Regions from separate parts of the Enterobacter wuhouensis genome, predicted to be linked through region 1. Evidence: predicted binding sites of a transcription regulator. Region 1 holds the regulator's gene; each other region holds the start of a gene.
The links. Region 1 encodes LexA, which represses DNA repair genes until DNA is damaged. Its sites were predicted from a motif close to TNCTGTATGTACATACAGNA; they were not measured.
Positions count from the first base shown of each region.

Region 2: VPX56_RS07980 (DNA translocase FtsK 4TM domain-containing protein) is a predicted target of LexA. The motif match lies at 1,225-1,244, and genes of this name have one in related genera.
Region 3: rmuC (DNA recombination protein RmuC) is a predicted target of LexA. The motif match lies at 1,147-1,166, and genes of this name have one in related genera.
Region 4: dinB (DNA polymerase IV) is a predicted target of LexA. The motif match lies at 832-851, and genes of this name have one in related genera.

Region 1 is NZ_CP142124.1:347,528-349,733, forward strand. It holds gene plsB (glycerol-3-phosphate 1-O-acyltransferase PlsB) at 1-409, opposite strand, end outside; gene VPX56_RS01665 (diacylglycerol kinase) at 564-932, shown strand; gene lexA (transcriptional repressor LexA) at 1,041-1,649, shown strand; gene dinF (MATE family efflux transporter DinF) at 1,713-2,206, shown strand, end outside.
Region 2 is NZ_CP142124.1:1,669,423-1,671,628, forward strand. It holds gene trxB (thioredoxin-disulfide reductase) at 1-146, opposite strand, end outside; gene lrp (leucine-responsive transcriptional regulator Lrp) at 692-1,186, shown strand; gene VPX56_RS07980 (DNA translocase FtsK 4TM domain-containing protein) at 1,322-2,206, shown strand, end outside.
Region 3 is NZ_CP142124.1:4,582,053-4,584,258, reverse strand. It holds gene VPX56_RS21875 (dienelactone hydrolase family protein) at 1-48, opposite strand, end outside; gene udp (uridine phosphorylase) at 309-1,070, shown strand; gene rmuC (DNA recombination protein RmuC) at 1,210-2,206, shown strand, end outside.
Region 4 is NZ_CP142124.1:1,037,293-1,039,498, forward strand. It holds gene VPX56_RS04975 (glycerophosphodiester phosphodiesterase family protein) at 1-705, opposite strand, end outside; gene dinB (DNA polymerase IV) at 864-1,922, shown strand; gene pepD (cytosol nonspecific dipeptidase) at 1,975-2,206, opposite strand, start outside.

The sequences.
Region 1 (2,206 bases):
TTTCGCGGCCCGGTCGACGACCAAACATGACGGAAACCGGCACCATCTGCACATCCAGATCGGGATTGCTGCGGTGCAGGTCGAGATAGTCATGGAACAGCTTGATGGACTCTTCTTTCGGCGTGTAATAGGTAAACACGCGCGGCCCGCCGTGAATGAACACGTAGCGCGGCAGCAGAGTACCGTCGATTTCCAGGGGTTCAAGTGGGTCAGGTAAATCATGCGCCAGGCACTGGGCGCGCAGCGTCAGCAAGTCTGCCTTCGAGTTGTAAGGCAAAACGTACATAATAGGGCGTGACGTATCGAGCCCTAATTCCAGCGCGGGTTCTGCTGGGATAGACTTGCTTTTTACCAGGACGCTTAATGGTAAATTAAGTAATTTGTAGTAAATTCGTGGCCAGCCGGACATAAACGATGTAAAGCCTCTGGTTAATAATGCAATTGCGGCGCAAGGATAACAGAAAGCGCGCAAAATTTCTGTTGTTACCCGTCATACTTCAGGCTACAGCGAAACGCGCTGGTGCTAGAGTTACTGACGCTATTTCCAATAAAAGGTTCTATTAATGGCCAATAATACCACTGGGTTAACTCGAATCATCAAAGCTGCCGGCTATTCATGGAAAGGTTTCCGTGCCGCATGGGTCAATGAAGCCGCGTTTCGCCAGGAGGGCGTTGCCGCGATCGTCGCGGTTATCATCGCCTGTTTCCTTGATGTTGATGCTATTACCCGCGTTCTTCTCATTGGCTCCGTCCTTTTGGTGATGATAGTGGAAATTCTCAATAGCGCTATTGAAGCTGTTGTAGACCGCATTGGTTCTGACTTCCATGAGCTTTCTGGCCGTGCCAAAGACATGGGTTCTGCCGCTGTGCTGCTGGCGATTATCACCGCCGCCATAACCTGGGTCACGTTGCTCTGGTCACATTTCCGATGAGCCTCGAGAAATAATTAAGTCCCTGGTTTTTTGTGCAGTTTTTGGTTCCAAAATCACCTTTGACTGTATATACTCACAGCATAACTGTATATACACCCAGGGGGCGGAATGAAAGCGTTAACGACCAGGCAGCAAGAGGTGTTTGATCTCATCCGGGATCACATCAGCCAGACGGGTATGCCACCCACGCGTGCAGAAATCGCGCAGCGTCTGGGTTTCCGCTCGCCGAATGCTGCCGAGGAACACCTTAAAGCGCTGGCGCGTAAAGGCGTGATCGAGATTGTTTCTGGCGCTTCACGCGGCATCCGTCTGCTGGTGGAAGAAGAAACCGGCATTCCATTGATTGGCCGTGTCGCAGCAGGTGAACCCCTGCTGGCGCAACAGCATATCGAAGGCCACTATCAGGTAGACCCTGGTATGTTCAAGCCGAGTGCGGATTTTCTGCTGCGCGTCAGCGGTATGTCGATGAAAGACATTGGTATTCTCGATGGCGATCTGCTGGCGGTTCACAAAACTCAGGACGTGCGCAACGGTCAGGTTGTCGTTGCGCGCATTGATGATGAAGTCACCGTTAAGCGACTGAAAAAACAGGGTAATACCGTTCAGCTTCTGCCGGAGAACAGCGAGTTTACGCCGATTCTGGTGGATCTCCGCGAGCAGAGCTTCTCTATTGAAGGGCTTGCTGTCGGCGTTATTCGTAACGGTGAATGGCTCTAATCTCTTTCTGACGGGCTACGGGGTCTCCGTAGCCTGCTTCATTATCCGGTCCCGGTATTTCTCATGTCACTGCTGACGGCTTCTGATAAGGCATTGTGGCGTCTTGCTCTGCCAATGATTTTCTCCAATATCACCGTTCCTTTGCTGGGACTGGTGGACACGGCTGTTATTGGTCATCTGGATTCTCCCGTTTATCTGGGCGGCGTTGCGATCGGCGCAACGGCGACCAGCTTCCTCTTTATGCTGCTGCTCTTCTTGCGCATGAGCACAACTGGCCTGACGGCGCAGGCGTATGGCGCCAGGGACCCACTGCGGCTGGCGCGAGCGCTTGTGCAGCCATTAATTTTGGCGCTGGGTGCGGGTGCGCTAATTGTTTTACTGCGCACGCCGCTGATCGATCTGGCGCTCCATATTGTGGGCGGTAGCGAGGCGGTGCTTGAGCAGGCGCGGCGCTTCCTTGAAATTCGCTGGCTAAGCGCTCCGGCCTCGCTGGCAAACCTGGTTCTTTTGGGCTGGCTACTTGGCGTTCAGTACGCTCGCGCGCCGGTTATCCTGCT
Region 2 (2,206 bases), 1.3 Mb from region 1:
TCGGTTGTGGTGGTCAGCTGACCGCCTTTTTCCATGCCGGTGATCAGTACCGGATGCAGGTTAGCGCGTGCAGCATAGACCGCTGCGGTATATCCCGCAGGTCCAGAACCAAGAATTAGCAGCTTACTGTGTTTAGCCGTGCCCATGAGATCCCCATTGTTGTTGGCAGACATTTGGCTGGATTGTAGGGAATTTGTTGCCGTAAAAAAAGAGCACAGCAATTTTGATATCGATATGTGCGATAGGCGCTGTCGATAAATCAATCGCTATAACATAACTCTTTCTACTGCAATCCGGTCGTTTATAAGGCAATAAAATGATGATTAATACCCTACCGTAATGAATATCCGGCATGTTGTACTAAAAATCGATGTTTTGCTTTGACAATCCCCTGCGCTTTTGCGAAAACATTCAAGGAAGAAAAAAAACCGCATGACTCGTGTGCCGCATAGGCATGCAGAGAAATGCCATTTTTACCGGGTCAATGAAATCTACGCATGGCGTGGACAGACGCCATACGTGATGTCGGTGACTGCCTTCGGGCAACGGTCTTCTTAACAAACAGAACCCGAATCCGCATCGCGTCTAATACATAACCAGGCGATGTGATGAATAACGGGTACAGGCTCTGAACAGTGATGTGCACAGGGTCCAGGCAGGAGTAGGGAAGGAATACAGAGAGACAATAATAATGGTAGATAGCAAGAAGCGCCCTGGCAAAGATCTCGACCGTATCGATCGTAACATTCTTAATGAACTGCAAAAGGATGGGCGTATTTCCAACGTCGAGCTTTCAAAACGTGTGGGACTTTCCCCGACGCCGTGCCTTGAGCGTGTGCGCCGACTGGAAAGACAGGGTTTTATTCAGGGCTACACGGCTCTGCTTAACCCGCATTATCTGGATGCCTCACTTCTGGTATTTGTTGAGATTACTCTGAATCGTGGTGCGCCGGATGTGTTTGAACAATTCAACTCCGCTGTACAAAAACTTGAAGAAATTCAAGAGTGTCATCTGGTTTCCGGTGATTTCGACTACCTGTTGAAAACGCGCGTACCAGACATGTCTGCCTACCGTAAGCTGCTGGGTGAAACCTTGCTGCGTCTGCCGGGCGTGAACGACACCCGTACCTATGTGGTGATGGAAGAGGTTAAACAGAGCAATCGTCTGGTAATTAAGACGCGCTAACACGGAACAGGTGCAAAATCAGTGTAGTTTGATTACACTCCTGTTAATCCATACAGCAACAGTGCCGGGGAGCCCCGGCGCTGTTGTCCGTTTTAGCAAACAGGCAGGATATGCCTGATACCTGGAGAGCCTTTCTTGAGCCAGGAATACACTGAAGACAAAGAAGTCACATTATCGAAGCTAAGCAGCGGACGTCGTCTCCTTGAGGCGTTGCTGATTGTTATTGCCCTTTTTGCCGTCTGGCTGATGGCCGCTTTACTCAGTTTCAACCCCTCAGATCCTAGCTGGTCACAAACCGCATGGCATGAGCCTATCCATAATGTCGGTGGCGTTCCCGGCGCCTGGCTTGCGGACACCCTGTTTTTCATTTTTGGCGTGATGGCCTACACCATTCCCGTCATTATCATTGGCGGATGCTGGTTTGCCTGGCGCCATCGCCAAAACGATGACTATATCGATTACTTCGCGGTGTCGCTGCGCCTGATAGGTGCGCTGGCGCTGATCCTGACCTCCTGCGGGCTGGCGGCGATTAACGCCGACGATATCTGGTACTTTGCCTCCGGTGGCGTCATCGGCAGCCTGTTAAGTTCTGCCCTCCAGCCGATGCTTCACAGCAGCGGCGGCACCTTGACGCTGCTCTGCATCTGGGCTGCCGGATTGACCCTGTTTACCGGCTGGTCCTGGGTGAGTATCGCCGAGAAAATTGGCAGCTTTATCCTCACTCTCCTGACCTTTGCCAGCAATCGTACCCGGCGCGACGATACGTGGGTCGATGAAGACGAATATGAAGATGAGTACGACGAGGAAGACGATGCGCCCGTGCAGCGTCGTGAGTCTCGTCGCGCGCGTATTCTGCGTGGCGCGCTGGCGCGTCGGCAGCGCGTGGCTGAAAAATTTGCCAATCCGCTCGGGCGTAAAACCGATGCGGCGCTCTTCTCCGGCAAGCGCATGGATGAAGACGAACAGGTTGAGTACCGCGCGGCGGGTGCCGCCGTCGATCCTGACGATGTGCTGTTCTCC
Region 3 (2,206 bases), 590 kb from region 1:
TGAAGCATGCGGGGCTGCAGCAGGTGCAAAACCAGTTTTTTCAGTCATGGCATTCTCCGTACCAATGAGTTAATTAGCGCAAAGGTAAATATAGACACCAGGTTAACAACCCACATTGCCCTGGAGGGGTTATCTTTTGTGCAGCATCCCATGATTTAACTTGTTAATGTGATGTGAATCACTATTTTATGGAAATTAACTGCAATCATTTTCATTCATGGTGAAGTGTGTCACGAAATTGTGCGTACCGCTTCTGTAAAGTACCTTTTTACTTCTTCTGACTAACCGACCCACAGAGGAGTCACCCTATGTCTAAGTCTGATGTTTTTCATCTCGGCCTCACTAAAAACGATTTACAAGGGGCTACGCTCGCTATCGTCCCCGGCGATCCTGAGCGTGTGGAAAAGATCGCCGCGCTGATGGATAAGCCGGTCAAGCTGGCAGCCCATCGTGAATTCACTACCTGGCGTGCAGAGCTGGATGGCAAAGCGGTGATCGTGTGCTCTACCGGCATCGGTGGCCCGTCAACTTCCATTGCCGTTGAAGAACTGGCGCAGCTGGGTATTCGTACCTTCCTGCGTATCGGTACGACCGGCGCTATCCAGCCGCACATCAACGTGGGTGACGTGCTGGTGACGACCGCGTCCGTCCGTCTGGACGGTGCAAGCCTGCACTTTGCACCGATGGAGTTCCCGGCGGTAGCCGACTTCGAATGCACCACCGCGCTGGTTGAAGCCGCGAAATCCGTGGGCGCAACTACCCACGTGGGCGTAACCGCCTCTTCCGACACCTTCTACCCGGGCCAGGAACGTTACGACACCTTCTCAGGCCGCGTGGTGAGCCGCTTCAAAGGCTCTATGGAAGAGTGGCAGTCCATGGGCGTGATGAACTACGAAATGGAATCAGCAACGCTGCTGACCATGTGCGCAAGCCAGGGTCTGCGTGCCGGTATGGTGGCGGGTGTTATCGTCAACCGTACCCAGCAGGAGATCCCGAACGCGGAAACTATGAAGCAGACTGAAAGTCACGCGGTGAAAATCGTGGTGGAAGCGGCGCGTCGCCTGATCTAATCCTCTCTTCTGAGACACAAGGCCGACGCGTTCGGCCTTTATTTTTTGCGTAGCGCCTCGCAGGAAAACCCTTTCAAACTGGACGTTTATACAGCACAATTCTATTTTGTGCGGGTAATACGTTGATGCAGGGGGCATTGTGGATATCTCAGTCCTGATTTATGCGGTGATTGCGCTGGCGGGCGTGGCGATAGGCTGGCTCATTTCCAGCTATCAGCATGCACAGCAGAAGGCCGACCAGTTGGCAGAGCGCGAAGAGATAGTCGCTGAATTAAGCGCGGCAAAGCAGCAGCTTGCGCTGAGCGACCACTGGCGCGACGAGTGCGAATTGCTCAACAACGAGCTGCGCAACCTGCGCGATATCAACACCTCGCTGGAGGCCGATCTCCGTGAAGTCACCACCCGCCTTGAATCCACCCAGCTGCATGCGGAAGACAAAATCCGCCAGATGATCAACAGCGAGCAGCGCCTCAGCGAGCAGTTCGAAAACCTTGCGAACCGCATTTTTGAGCACAGCAACCGCCGCGTGGATGAACAAAACCGCCAGAGCCTGAGCGGCCTGCTGACACCGCTGCGCGAGCAGCTGGACGGCTTTCGCCGTCAGGTGCAGGACAGCTTTGGCCAGGAGGCGCGCGAGCGCCATACCCTGGCGCATGAAATTCGCAATCTCCAGCAGCTGAACGCGCAGATGGCGCAGGAGGCAGTCAATCTGACGCGCGCCCTGAAAGGGGATAACAAAACGCAAGGCAACTGGGGGGAAGTGGTTCTGACCCGCGTGCTGGAGGCTTCTGGGCTTCGCGAAGGTTACGAGTACGAAACGCAGGTGAGCATCGAAAACGATGCCCGCTCGCGCATGCAGCCGGATGTTATAGTGCGGCTGCCGCAGGGCAAGGATGTGGTGATTGACGCCAAAATGACGCTGGTGGCCTACGAGCGCTACTTCAATGCCGAAGACGACTACACCCGCGAGTCGGCGCTGCAGGAACACATTGCCTCCGTGCGTAACCACATTCGTCTGCTGGGCAGAAAAGATTACCAGCAGCTGCCGGGGCTGCGCTCGCTGGATTATGTGCTGATGTTCATTCCGGTTGAACCGGCATTCCTGCTCGCCCTCGACAGACAGCCCGAACTGATTA
Region 4 (2,206 bases), 690 kb from region 1:
GGTTAAGGTTGCAGGGGAGATGCCTTCACCTAAGGTAAATTTCTCGACCACTTCGACCTTTCTGTTCAACTCCAGTCCGTACCAGTAATCATTCATTTTTTGGGAGGGTGGAAGGCATTCGTGGCTTAACGAAATATTGGCCAGACGCGTGCGCGTTTCGCTGCGGGTAACAAAGCGAGGGATTTCGGCGGGTAATGCTTCCAGGTAACGATCTTCTGTTGAATAGATGCGGACCCGATTCAGACTGTTGGTTTCTTTCAATACGTCAAGCAGCCGCTTACCCATCATGCTCGGATCGGCATCAGGGGATTTGATATCAATAAAAAATCGCGTATCGGGCCAGGTCGTCAGCACCGATTTCAGCGTAGGTATCGAAGTATGAAGCAGGTTTTCCGGCAGTCCCTTATCCTTCCACTTGACGCTGGTATCCATCTTAGCCAGCTCCGCAAATGAATACTGCGACACCTTTCCTTGCTGATTGGTTAACGCTTTCAGGTCGCTTGGGCGATACAGCACCGGAACCCCATCCCGGCTTAACTGAACGGTAACCCAAATCACATGCGCCTGGTTCTCAAGCGCCAGCTTGATTGCCGGAAGGGTATTTTCAGGCGCATCGGCAGTGCCGCCTCGGTGCGCAACGATCTCCGGATTGGCTAATGCTGCGCTCGCCAGGAAAAATAATGAGAACGAAATGATTTTCTTCATGAATAAATATTCTCCATTTATTTATTAAGTATATGTATATAAAGGTTTTATTTTGATTATATGTAACATCTTTTTATGACAAATGTGAGACATGAAAACAGCTGACGCATTTTTCGCCTTTTGTTATACTGTATATAAATACATGTGTGGTGTGACCGATGCGCAAAATAATCCATGTCGATATGGACTGCTTTTTTGCCGCAGTGGAGATGCGTGACAACCCGGCGCTGCGGGATATTCCCATCGCCATTGGCGGCAGCCGCGTTCAGCGTGGTGTGATCAGCACCGCCAACTATCCCGCGCGCAAATTTGGCGTGCGCAGCGCGATGCCGACGGCGACGGCGCTGAAACTCTGCCCCCATCTCACGCTTTTACCTGGCCGCTTCGAGGCCTACAAAGAAGCCTCCGTGCATATTCGTGAGATTTTTTCTCGTTACACTTCCCTGATTGAACCGCTGTCTCTGGACGAAGCCTATCTTGATGTGACCGACAGCGTGCACTGCCACGGCTCCGCCACGCTGATGGCGCAGGAGATCCGCCAGACGATTTTCAACGAGCTGAATCTGACGGCGTCTGCGGGTGTGGCGCCGGTGAAGTTTCTCGCCAAAATCGCCTCCGATTTAAATAAGCCCAACGGCCAGTACGTCATTACGCCGGATGAGGTGCCTGCATTCTTAAAAACGCTGCCGCTTGGCAAAATTCCCGGGGTGGGTAAAGTCTCCGCCGCAAAGCTTGAAAGCATGGGGTTACGCACCTGCGAAGACGTGCAGCGAAGCGATCTCGCCATGCTGCTCAAGCGGTTTGGGAAGTTTGGCCGCGTGCTGTGGGAGCGCAGCCAGGGCATTGACGATCGTGACGTTAACAACGAACGGCTGCGGAAGTCCGTTGGGGTTGAGCGAACCCTCATCGAAGACATTCATGACTGGGCGGACTGCGAAACCATTATCACGGAACAGCTTTACCCTGAGCTGGAACGACGCTTAATCAAGGTGAAGCCGGACCTTCTCATTGCCCGTCAGGGTATCAAATTAAAATTCAACGACTTCCAGCAGACCACGCAGGAACACGTCTGGCCGCGTCTGAATAAAGACGATCTTATTGCGACGGCGAAAAAAGCGTGGGAAGAAAGACGAGGCGGGCGAGGGGTCAGGCTGGTGGGATTACACGTCACGCTGCTGGATCCGCAGCTGGAGCGACAGCTGGTATTGGGATTGTAAAAAAGTGGGTGAGTTCACCCTCTCCCACAGGGAGAGGGCTGGGGTGAGGGCATTACTTAACCGGGATCGCCTTCAGCAGTTCAGTCAGCAGCGTCCAGTAGTGACCGACGCTTTCGATATGAACCTGCTCATCCGGCGAGTGCGGACCGGTAATGGTTGGCCCGATAGAAACCATGTCCATGTCCGGATACGGCTTCTTGAACAGACCACATTCCAGACCCGCGTGGATAACCTGAATGTTCGGCGTGCTGTTGAACAGACGCTGGTAAGTCTCGCGCACCAGC